2 regions of the Ruicaihuangia ninglii genome follow, and region 1 is predicted to be linked to the other one. Evidence: predicted binding sites of a transcription regulator. Region 1 holds the regulator's gene; the other holds the start of a gene.
The links. Region 1 encodes HrcA, which represses chaperone genes, less so after heat shock. Its sites were predicted from a motif close to TTNGCACTCGNNNNNNNCGAGTGCNAA; they were not measured.
Positions count from the first base shown of each region.

Region 2: a site for HrcA is predicted at 1,707-1,733, ahead of GO591_RS12420 (Hsp20/alpha crystallin family protein). Genes of this name have one in related genera too.

Region 1 is NZ_CP046619.1:1,711,997-1,717,914, forward strand. Features, by position in the region: gene dnaJ (molecular chaperone DnaJ) at 1-1,104, opposite strand; gene hrcA (heat-inducible transcriptional repressor HrcA) at 1,104-2,132, opposite strand; gene GO591_RS08190 (DUF4870 domain-containing protein) at 2,301-2,681, shown strand; gene GO591_RS08195 (DUF4870 domain-containing protein) at 2,757-3,113, shown strand; gene GO591_RS16040 (DUF222 domain-containing protein) at 3,238-3,723, shown strand; partial or broken gene GO591_RS16120 (DUF222 domain-containing protein) at 3,776-4,216, shown strand; gene GO591_RS16125 (HNH endonuclease) at 4,386-4,778, shown strand; gene GO591_RS15930 (hypothetical protein) at 4,805-5,089, shown strand; gene GO591_RS15935 (hypothetical protein) at 5,086-5,418, shown strand; gene hemW (radical SAM family heme chaperone HemW) at 5,494-5,918, opposite strand, start outside.
Region 2 is NZ_CP046619.1:2,545,343-2,551,260, reverse strand. Features, by position in the region: gene GO591_RS12425 (NADP-dependent isocitrate dehydrogenase) at 1-1,105, shown strand, start outside; gene GO591_RS12420 (Hsp20/alpha crystallin family protein) at 1,223-1,648, opposite strand; gene GO591_RS12415 (FAD-dependent oxidoreductase) at 1,890-3,392, opposite strand; gene GO591_RS12410 (FAD:protein FMN transferase) at 3,389-4,246, opposite strand; gene GO591_RS12405 (FMN-binding protein) at 4,233-4,640, opposite strand; gene nagB (glucosamine-6-phosphate deaminase) at 4,733-5,518, shown strand; gene GO591_RS16155 (HNH endonuclease) at 5,629-5,918, opposite strand, start outside.

The DNA.
Region 1 (5,918 bases):
TCAGAGGTTCAGGAAGCGGTCGCGCAGTTTGGCGAACAAACCCTGCTGGAAGTGCGCGAGCTGCGGCGCCTCACTCTTGTACTTGCTCGCGAACTGGCGGATGAGTTCTTCCTCTTTGCGGTTCAGCTTGGTCGGGGTGACCACCTGGATACCGATCCGCAGGTCGCCGCGACCGGACCCGCGCAGGTGGCTGATACCGCGATCGGGAATGGTGATCACCTCGGCGCTCTGCGTTCCGGGCCGGATGTCGACCGTGACTTCACCGTCAAGCGTCTTGAGGGTGACCTCGGTGCCGAGGATCGCGTCGACCATCTCCACTTCAAGAGTGGCCAGCAGGTCGTCGCCGTTCCGGCTGAAGGTGTCGTGATGGCGCACCTTGATCTCGAGGTAGAGGTCGCCGCGCGGACCGCCGGCCTGACCGACCTCGCCCTGGCCGGGCATCTGCAGCCGCAGCCCGGTGTCAACGCCGGCCGGGATGTCGACGGGAATCGTGCGGCGTGCGCGCACGCGTCCCTGGCCGGCGCAGGTCGGGCACGGGTTCGGGATGACGGTGCCGTAGCCGCGGCAGGTGCCACACGGGTTCGAGGTCATCACGTTGCCGAGCAGGCTGCGCACGGAGCGCTGAATGCTGCCGGTGCCGTGGCAGATGTCGCAGGTGACCGGGGAGGTTCCGGGCGCGCAGCACGACCCGTTACAGGTCTCGCAGAGCACGGCGGTGTCCACTTCAATGTCCCGGCGGGTGCCGAAGATCACCTCGTCGAGGTCCACCTCGACGCGAAGCAGGGCATCCTGACCGCGCTCACGCCGCGACCGCGGTCCGCGGCCACCGCCCGCACCCGCGCCGAAGAAGGTCTCGAAGATGTCGCCGAAGCCGCCGAAACCTTGGCCACCGAAGCTCGGCTGCGGACCCAGGTCGTACTGCTGACGCTGCTGCGGGTCGCTGAGCACGTCGTACGCGTGCGTGACGAGCTTGAAGCGCTCGGATGCATCCGGGCTGGGGTTCACGTCGGGGTGCAATTCCCGAGCGAGCCGCCGATAAGCCTTCTTGATTTCGTCAGGGGTCGCGTTTCGGTCGACTCCGAGAACGTCGTAATGGTCTGCCACTACCTGGTTTCCTCACCGAGCAGCCGCGAGAGATAGCGGGCCACTGCCCGCACGGCTGCCATGTTGTTTGAATAATCCATTCTTGTTGGCCCGATCACGCCGAGCCTCGCCAAAGCGCCACCGGATGCCGCGTAGCCACTAGTCAGTACCGACGTGTCGGACAGGCCGAACTCGGCGTTCTCCCGTCCGATGCTGACGGTGACGGCCTGGGTGTCTATCTCCAGTTCGTGGAACAGCTTCAGCAGGGTCACCTGTTCCTCGATCGCCTCGAGCACAGGATAGAGATTTCCACTGAAATCCTGCTCGGTGCGCACGAGGTTCGCCGTGCCCGCCATCACCAGGCGGTCGTGGCGGTTCGCGGCGACCTGTCCGATCAGGCCGGCGGCAACCTGACGGATCACCGTCGCCCGCTCGGGAGCGAACAGCTCGGTCAGCGTGGAGAGTTCAGCGGAAGCCTCCGCGAGTCCCTTTCCACCGAGCACGGCGTTGATCTTGGCCCGCATCTCACCGAGGAAGGCCTCATCGACGCTGTCGGCCACTTCGATGATGTTCTGGTCGACCCGACCGGCATCCGTGATGAAGACGGTCATCAGCCGGTGAGTTCCGAACGGAACCAATTCGACGTGGCGCACTTTCGACGGGCCGAAGGTCGGGTACTGCACGAGGGCGACCTGGCTGGTCAGCTGCGACAGCAGCCGCACCGTCCGTCCCAGCACGTCGTCAAGATCGGCGGATTCACCAAGGAAGGTCTCAATGGCTGTGCGTTGCGCGGCGGTGAGCGGGCGCATGTCCGCGAGCTGGTCGACGAAGACCCGGTAGCCCTTGTCGGTCGGCACCCGGCCGGACGAGGTGTGCGGGGCTGCGATCAGCTCCTCTTCTTCCAGCAGGGCCATGTCGTTGCGGATCGTCGCCGCCGACACGCCGAACGCATAGCGTTCGACGATGGATTTCGATCCGACTGGCTCGCGTGAGGCGACGTAGTCCTGGACGATGACACGCAGTACTTCCAATCCGCGCTCGGAAACCATGCTCACCAACCCTTCGCCTTGGCACTCGTCTACGGGGACTGCTAATTCTACCGCGACACGCGCCGGGGCGGTCCATTGCCCCGCCATGGGGGCTGGGATTACCTTGTGAGATGACCGAAGCGACGGCCCTCAGCTGGTCGTTCGCACCGCATTTCCAGGAGGATGACAATGACTGACCAGCCAGCACAGCCCGTCACCCCGCTCACTGCGGAACAGGATAAGCAATGGGCATCCTTTGCCCACCTTGGCGGCATCCTGAGTTTCCTCCCCTCGCTGATCATCTACCTCGTGTTCAAGGACCGGGCGGCCTTCACCCGGCAGGAGTCACAGGAAGCCCTGAATTTTCAGCTCACGCTTCTGATCATCAATGTGGCGTGGTTCATCATCACGCTGGTCTTGACCGTCGTGACCTTCGGCATCCTTGGCTTCCTGGGGAACCTGAGCTGGATCGTGTGGATCGTCGGGGTGATCTTTTCCATCCTGGGTTTCATGAGCGCCAAGGACGGTGTCGCCTACCGCTACCCGTTCGCGCTCCGGATGATCAAGTAGATCGACGGTCACCATTAAGCAGGCAGGCCCTCGCGAGTCCGGGCGGAAGCCCGGACTCGCTGGTTTAATGAGCGCATGACGAACCCCTACCAGACGCCGCAGCCGCTCAGCCCCGCCGACGAGAAGCTGTGGGCGACACTGATCCACCTGGGTGGGATCTTCTTCAGCTTCGTCCCTGCGCTGATCGGATATCTGGTGTTCAAGGACCGTGGCCCGTTCGTGCGGGACCACGCGCGCGTGGCGCTGAACTTCCAGATCACGATGATCATCGCGTACATCGTCGGTGGCATCACCAGCATCCTGCTGATCGGGTTCTTGATCCTGGCCGCTGCCGGCATCCTCGTCGTCGTGTTCAGCATCATCGCCGCGATCACCGCGAACCGAGGCGAGTACTACAAGTACCCGCTGACCATCCCGTTCATCGGCCAGTAGCTGGTCGGTTGCTGGGTTGGGCATCTTCTCCTCCACAGGACCGGTTCGCGCTGGTTCCTAACAGGTGAAACCGCCTGCTGATCAGCGGAAACAGAATGTCGGTGGTTGCTGGTTCACTGCTTTTGTGACCACCAGAGAACACCCGCTCAGCCGGCCGGCACCGCGCCGCACCGGCGAACAGGCACTGCTGTCGCCGCGGGCGATCCTGGATGATCAGATGCACGACTTCATCGACGCGGTGGCCGAGGCGAGCGCCGATGTCGCCCGAGCGCAAGCCCGGCTGCTGGAACTGGTCGACCAAACCCGGCAGCACGCCGAACGCGTGGTGCACCTGTTCGTGCCACACGATGACCGGATGCGGAAAGCCGAACAGCAACGACTGGCCAAGATGGCATTCGCCGAGCAGATCGCGGCCAGCCTGCGCCTGCCCTCCGGCTCCGCGCAGCGGTTGATCGCCGAGGCCGAGGCGCTCACGCACGAGCTACCGGGCACGATGAGCGCGCTCCGGCGTGGCGAGATCAGCCTGCGGCACGCGCAGGTGATGGTCGACGAGTGCTGGCAGCTCGGCCGGCGGTACCGACCCGGGAGCCGACGCTGGGACCTCGGCTGAGGTTCGCCGGGCCGCGGTGGAAGCTTTCGAAGAGGCCACCTTGCCGGCGGCGATGAAGCTGACCGTGGCGAAGTTCTCCCGCAAGGCCCGGCAGCTCCGGGAGCGCATCCATCCGGAGACGATCCGGGCCCGCCGGGTGAAGGCGGCCGGGGACCGGGAGTTCAGTTTCGAGCCGTCCCGGGACGGGATGGCCTATCTGACCCTGTACACCGAGGCTCCGTTGGCGATGGCGATCCACGACCGGGTCACCGCCGCGGCGATGGCCCAGCAGCGTCCGGAGGAACCGCGCACGCTGACCCAGCTGCGGGCCGATGTCGCCACCGAACTGCTCCTCACCGGTGGCGGAGGTGCCGATGGTGGCGGACCGCAGGAGGACCGGTTCGCCGGCATCCGTCCCACCGTGTTCGTCACCGTGCCGGTCGTGACATTGCTCGGCCACAGCGACGAACCCGCCACCCTCGACGGCTACGGCCCGATCGACCCGGACACCGCCCGCCGGCTCACCGCCCAGGCACCCTCCCTGTTCCGGCTGCTCACCGACCCCGAGACCGGCGAACTGCTCGCACTGGAGCAAGGACTGCTACCGGCTCCCCCGCCTGCTGCGCCGATTCCTGCGGCTGCGGGACGAGACCTGCCGGTTCCCCGGCCGCAACCGCAAAGCCGTGCACTCCGACCTCGACCACACCATCGCCAAAGAACACGGCGGCCCCAACACCGCCGCAAACCTCGCCCACCTCTGCCGCAAACACCACCGACTGAAACACCTCACCGGCTGGAGCGTCGAGCAACTGGACCACGGCATACTCCGCTGGACCTCACCCACCGGACACCAATACACCAGCGAACCAGAACTGCGTTCCGACCCGGCCAGATGGGAAACCCTCGTCAGTCACTCGGAGACCGTTTGGTCCACACCGGATTCAGACACGGACGGTGAAGCGAGATCCGAGACCACGAATGAGGCCAGGGATTCCGGCGAGAACGAGGCTGCGGATATGACCGGGCGGAGACCCAGTCCGGGATCCGAACCCGGCACCGATCCACCGCCGTTCTAGGCACCGGCGTGCGATTAGATGAGGGCATGTCGATTGTGTTGAGCGGACCAGGAGTCGATGGGCTAAGCGAGGCCGTAGGCGCGCTACGAGCGTGGCAGTACGACGGGGCACCGATGCAGCTTCACCCGGGAGACCTGGGCTGGTACTGGCAGCTGGGCGCGGAGGCGACGGCTGCGGCGGTTCGGACTTGGAGCCGCGACGGACAGATTCTCGCCGTTGGGCTGCTGGACGATCCTGGCCTGTTACGACTGGCGATGAAGCCGGAGCTGAACACGACGAAGAGCTGGCCAGGCAGATGGTCGCCGACGTGACCCGGCCAGAGCGTGGCGTCCTGCCGCACGGGAACGCATCCATCGAAGCGCGATTTGGCGGATTGCTTCAACGGCTGCTGCTCGATAACGGCTGGCACGCGCACGAGCCGTGGACACCACTCCAGCGCGACCTCGCGAAGGCCGTGGAGGACTGCGGCGTGCGTATCGAGGTGACCGGTCCACAGCGCCGCAGCGGCCGCTCTCAGGGAGCTGGGCTCGTCTACGCTACTGTCTGCGCTCCCAGCTCCAATGTCGGCGCCGTCGCCACCTACAGCTCAGCCGGCTTCCAGCAACTCCCCGAAGTACCAGACCTTCACCGAAGCGTCTAGGGCGATCATGCGAAGCTCCTCGCGAAGCTTGTAGTCACAGAACTTCCGGGTCCATAGCGCTGGGCACCACGCGCCCTAGTCCGCCAGCAGCCGCCGCACCACCGCGTCAGCCAACAAACGACCCCGCAGAGTCGGCACAACGGTGCCCGCGAGAGCGTCCCGAGGCTCGACCAGACCGTCGGCGATCAGGCCTGCAACGGCGGCACGTCCGGCACCCGACAGCTCCGAGATGGACAGGCCATCACGGATCCGCGAATGCAACAGCACCCGCTCGATTCGCCTGGTCTCCTGGTCGAGGGTCTCGCGGCCGGCCGCCGGAGAATCTCCGGCAAGGATCCGGTCCGCATAGGCCGCCGGATGCTTCACATTCCACCAGCGGACACCACCGACGTGGCTGTGCGCGCCCGGACCGATCCCCCACCAGTCCGCACCCTGCCAATAGCTGAGGTTGTGCCGCGAACGGAACTGAGGCTTCCGCGCCCAATTGCTCACCTCGTACC
Region 2 (5,918 bases), 830 kb from region 1:
CAACCTCGAGTACTACGACCTCGGGATCCAGCACCGTGACGAGACCGACGACCAGGTCACCATCGACGCGGCGCACGCCATCCAGAAGCACGGCGTCGGCGTCAAGTGCGCGACGATCACCCCCGACGAGGCCCGCGTCGAGGAGTTCGGCCTGAAGAAGATGTGGAAGAGCCCGAACGGCACCATCCGCAACATCCTCGGCGGCGTCATCTTCCGCGAGCCGATCATCATCTCCAACATCCCGCGCCTGGTTCCCGGCTGGAACAAGCCGATCATCATCGGCCGTCACGCGTTCGGTGACCAGTACCGCGCCACCGACTTCACCTTCAAGGGCAAGGGAACTCTCACCGTCGAGTTCACCCCTGAGGACGGCTCGGAGCCGCAGAAGTTCGAGGTCTATCAGGCCCCGAGCGATGGCATCGCGCAGGTGCAGTACAACCTCGACGCCTCGATCCGCGACTTCGCCCGCGCTTCGCTGAACTACGGGTTGACCCGCAACTACCCGGTCTACCTGTCGACGAAGAACACCATCCTGAAGGCCTACGACGGCCGCTTCAAGGACATCTTCCAGGAGATCTTCGACGCCGAGTTCAAGGAGGCGTTCGACGCCGCCGGTCTCACCTACGAGCACCGCCTCATCGACGACATGGTCGCCTCGGCCATGAAGTGGGAGGGCGGCTACGTCTGGGCCTGCAAGAACTACGACGGCGACGTGCAGTCGGACACCGTCGCGCAGGGCTTCGGCTCGCTCGGTCTGATGACCTCGGTGCTGGCCACGCCGGACGGCAAGGTCGTCGAGGCGGAGGCTGCGCACGGCACCGTGACCCGTCACTACCGCCAGCACCAGCAGGGCAAGCCCACCTCGACCAACCCGATCGCGTCGATCTTCGCGTGGACCCGTGGCCTCAACCACCGCGGCAAGCTCGATAACAACCAGGAGCTCATCGAGTTCGCGGCGACCCTCGAGGACGTTGTCATTAAGACGGTCGAGTCCGGCGCGATGACCAAGGACCTCGCACTGCTGGTCGGCCCGGAGCAGACCTGGCAGACCACCGAGGAGTTCCTCGTCACGCTCGACGAGAACCTCAAGGCACGTCTGGCGTAACGCTCGCTGCACCTATAGACGACTCGGCGCCCCAGTTGATACTGGGGCGCCGAGTCGTTTTTGGTGCGGGGCGGATGTCGCGGCATCCGCCCCTCGGAGATCGCTCCTCGACCGTGCTTACTCGACCGTGATCTCCGACTGCGCTGGCTTGTTCGCCTGCATGACCTCGACCTTGCGCGGCTTTGCCTTCTCGCTGACCGGGATCATGACGCTCAGCACGCCGTTGTCATAGTGCGCGCTGATCTTCTCGCGGTCGATGCCGTCGCCAAGGGTCAGCTGGCGCAGGAACGAACCGCCCATGCGCTCGCGGGTGATCCACTTGACGCCTTCCTGGCTGCGCACCGTGCGCTCGGCGCGGATGGTCAGCAGCTGGCCGTCAACGTCCACGTCGACGGAGCCCGGGTCGACGCCCGGAAGGTCGGCGGTGAGGACGTAGTGGTCTCCCTCACGGTAGAGGTCCATGGGCATCACGCGGGGGCTGCGGTCAAGCAGGGTGCCGGCGACGCGGTCCAGCTCACGGAATGGGTCAAAGTAGGTGGCCATCTTTGTGTCAACTCCTTCACGTCGAAAGTTGAGCCTCGGTGACTCAACTATTGAAATGTTAGCACTCGGTGTCGAGGAGTGCTAACGAGTCTTTCCTTCGAAAATGCTGAAAATTGGGGGCGCTTTGCTGCCACTGGCGGTGTGAGCGACTGAACCACTTCGGCGCGTTTGAGCCTGCGCGCGCAGGCTCAAACGCGACAATCTGGCTCAAACGCCAGCTAGATGGGTACCTCCGCTGGGATCAGTACCCGGCGAACAGGTCGGTGCGCAGGCGCCGGGCACCGGCCGCACGGACCACTCGGCGGATGCCGTCGACGAAGGCGGGCGAACCCGAGACATACGCGGCGCGCTCCGCGACATCCGGAACCGCCTGCCGCAGCCGGTCCGCGGTCAGATGTCCGGGGCCGAGGTACTCCCAGCCGTCGGGCAGGGCCGCAAATCGCTCCGGCGCGATTACCAGGACACGCGCACCGGATGCTGCCAGCTTCGGCGCAAACGCCAGCTCGTCAGCCGAGGACACCGAGTACACCAGCACGGCGTTGCGTCGCGGGCCGGCGCTGAGCTGGCTGACGAACGGCGTGACACCGATCCCGCCGGCGACCAGCAGCACCTTCATCGACTCGTCTCGGGGCAGCACGAAGTCGCCGCCGACGCCGGTGGAGCGAACGATCTCGCCCGGCGCGAGGTCCTGGAGCGCCAGCTTGAAGCTGGACGCCGGCTCGCTGATTTTCACGCCGATGGTGATCTCTTCCGGAGTCGCCGAGGTGATGCTGAACAGGCGGCGGGAACCACGCAGATCGGCACGGTGCGGCAGGAACAGTTCGAGGTACTGGCCCGGCGTGAATCGGGCTGCGCGCCTGGGCTTGAACGAGAACTCCCACGAGGTCGGCGTCAGCTGCCTGCGGCCCAGGAACTCCAGTGGCAGGCCGTGCCGCTGGCCGAAGAAGAAGGCGATCAGGTTGCCGACCAGCAGGGCCAGTTCCGGGGTGTTGTAGAGCCCGCCGATATTGAACGGCACGGCGAACACCACCGCGACGACGACAGCGATGAGAACCTGCTGCCACCGCCGCGGCGGCAAGGTCAACGGTTCGCTGAGCATGAAGCCGGCCAGGAAGACGATCGGGTAACTCGTGAAGGCCGTGACCAGCGCGGTGCCCGGATCAGTGCCGAAATCGACCAGCCGCGTCACCGTGATCATGGCGGCGACGACGGTGAAGGCCACACCGAGCAGCAGTTTGCGGGTGCGCCACAGCACGAGGAACGCCCCGATCGCCGCGAACGGCAGCAGCCAGGCGGTCGCGACCCACCACACGCTCGCGTTCAGCCCGGTGAAGATGGTGACCACGAAGGCGGCGATCGCCGCCGGGTTGAACACGTGTCGACCGCCGACCGCAAGCACGTATTTCGAGACGCTCGCGATGACGCCGGCCAGCGCCAGGGACCCGAGCTGAGGGAGGGCGGTGGTGGGGAAGAACAGGAAGAACAACAGCAGCGCGGAGATGAGCGACGACTGCAGGTGCGCGCGGGTGCGGAAGAGGCGGGCGAGCAGCCATCCGGATGCCGTGGTCGCCACGATCAGGACGGCCGCACTGGCCAGCATCGCCAGTGGATCGAAGCCGAGTTCTCCGGTGAGCGCCAGCACGAAGGCGACCACGGCCAGCACGCTGAGGATCACCAGGATAAGCAGGTACATCGAGATCCGGCCGGTGAACCGATCGAGCAATGCCCTCGCGCTCGTGGTCACGCGAATACCTCCCCCTGAAGTCCGGGAGACCAGTCCAGCCGCCCGTCGTCGAACATGCGCACGTACTCGAACTCGAACCCGTGCAGCCGCTCCGGCTCTGCGAAGAATAGCGCCGTGGCCAGGCCATCAGCGATGAGCGCGGCGTCGGCGATGACCCAGGTGGCAAGCACCCGCCGCGTGGGCAACCCGGTGGTCGCATCCAGAATGTGGTGCAACCGATCGCCCCAAGTGCGCCGGTTCGCCGCCGATGCGCACAGCGCGCGTGTGCCGAGCTCGACGACACCAACGGCCAGCGACGCATCAAGGGGATGCTCGAGGGCAACTCGCAGCGAGGTCGGACCCGAGTGCAGCAAGTCGCCCGAGGCGTCGACGGTGAAGCCCCCGGCATCCGTTTCGGCCAGCAGCGCGCCGACCAGGTCTACCAGCTGGCCCTTGCCGGCCGCGCCCACGTCGATGGTCACCGGTTTCAGGCAGGTGAGCTGCTCACCGTCCCAGGCGATGGCGTCTTCCCAACGGGTCGCGGGGGTGGGTCCGGTGGAGCGCAGCGAGTAGCTGCGGTCGTAGCCGAGGGCGACGAGCGAGTCGCCGACCAGTGGGCTGACCGCGCCGTCCGTGGCCGTGTAGAGGCGACGGTAGAGCTCGAGCAACGGTGCCGCCTCGGACGGGAGTCGCCACTGGCCGGGCTCCCGCGCCATGCGGCTGACCAGTGAGTCGCTACGGAACCGGGACCAGGCACGGTCGTAGTCGTCGATCCGCTGGTGGATCGCCGCAACGATCTCGTCTGAAAGCGGCGCGGCAGTGTCGATCTGCCATCCGGTGCCGATGGCCTCGAAGCGCAGGCTATGCGGCGGCATCGGCCTTGATCTGCTCGAGGGCGTCGTTGAAGCCACCGCTGGTCAGGCTCGAGCCGGCGACCTTGTCGACGTCCAATTCGTCGATGTGCCTGCCGACGACTTGCGCGGCGATGCCGCCCGCAAACTGGCCCTGGAACATCTCGGTGTTCGGGTTGGTCGGGTTCGGAGTCACCTCAACCGCGGTGACGGTCCCGGCCTCGAGGCTGAGGGTGACGTCAATGGTTTCCTCGCCGTTCGGCGACACATAGCTGCCCGACGCCGTGTAGTCGCCGTCGACATAGTCGTTCTCCGCCCCAAGACTTCCGGTCGTCGCGTCGGATGCCGTGCATCCAGCCAATACCCCGATCATCGAGAGGCCGGCCACGGTTGCGAGCGAGCTGCGGGCAGTGATCAAAGGAACTCCTCCAGGTTCAAGACTGAGCAAATCTAGATTGAACTTCCTGCGAGAACAATAAGAGCCTCCGGAGTTCACTACGCTGACCGGTGATGGAAATCGTCATTCTGCAGGACGCCACCGAAGTGGGTCGCGTAGCTGCCAGCAAGATCGCCCGCGTTGTCGCCAGCAAGCGGGACGCCGTCCTCGGACTGGCCACCGGATCGTCGCCGCTCGCCATTTACGCCGAGCTCGCCCGGCGCGTTCGCGAGGAGGGTCTCGACGTCGGCCGCACCCGCGGCTTCGCCCTCGACGAGTACGTCGGGATCTCGGCGGAGCATCCGGAGAGCTACGTGCAGGTGATTCGCCGGGAGGTCATCGAACCGCTGGGCCTGAATCCCGACAACGTGCACGTTCCGGATGGCCGTGCCGACGACATCGAAGCAGCCTGCGCGGCGTACGAGCGGCAGATCTTCGAGGCAGGCGGGGTCGACATCCAGATTCTGGGGATCGGATCGAACGGCCACATCGGCTTCAACGAACCGACCTCGTCATTCGCGTCCCGCACGCGGATCAAGACGCTTGCGGCGCAGACCCGTGCCGACAACGCACGGTTCTTCGGCAGCGCTGACGAGGTTCCGATGCACTGCGTGACGCAGGGTCTCGGCACCATCATGGATGCCCGCGAGGTCGTGCTGGTCGCGCAGGGCGAGCAGAAGGCGGATGCGATCGCGGCCGCAGTGGAGGGGCCGGTGACCAGCATGGTGCCGGCGTCGCTGCTGCAGTTCCACCAGAACGCGACGGTCATCCTCGATGAAGCGGCAGCGAGCCGGTTAGCGCTCGCCGACTACTACAAGTACATCGCGGAGAACAAGCCAGCCTGGCAGCAGTACGCCTAGGGGGCGTGGGGCTGTTCGCGCGGTCTGGGCGGCCGGCTGTTCGCGCGGTCTGGGCAATTGTCAGCCAAAGGTGATGACGGATTTCAGGACGCGCGGGCAGTGACAAGCGGCTAGAACGGCGGTGGGTCTGTTCCCGGATCGGATCCCGGATGAGACTTCCGTTTCCTATCGGGCTCAACCACAGGCTCGGGCCGCTTTGTCGGTTCTGATTTGTCCCCGCACGCCGATGCATCGGGCTCGGGCTCGGGCTCGGGGCCGGGGCTGGGGCTGGACCACACGTTCGGTCCGCGATTCACGCGGTCCTGCGATGGGACCGGATCGGAACGCAGTTCTGGTTCGCTGGTGTATTGGTGTCCGGTGGGTGAGGTCCAGCGGAGCACGCCGTGGTCCAGTTGCTCGA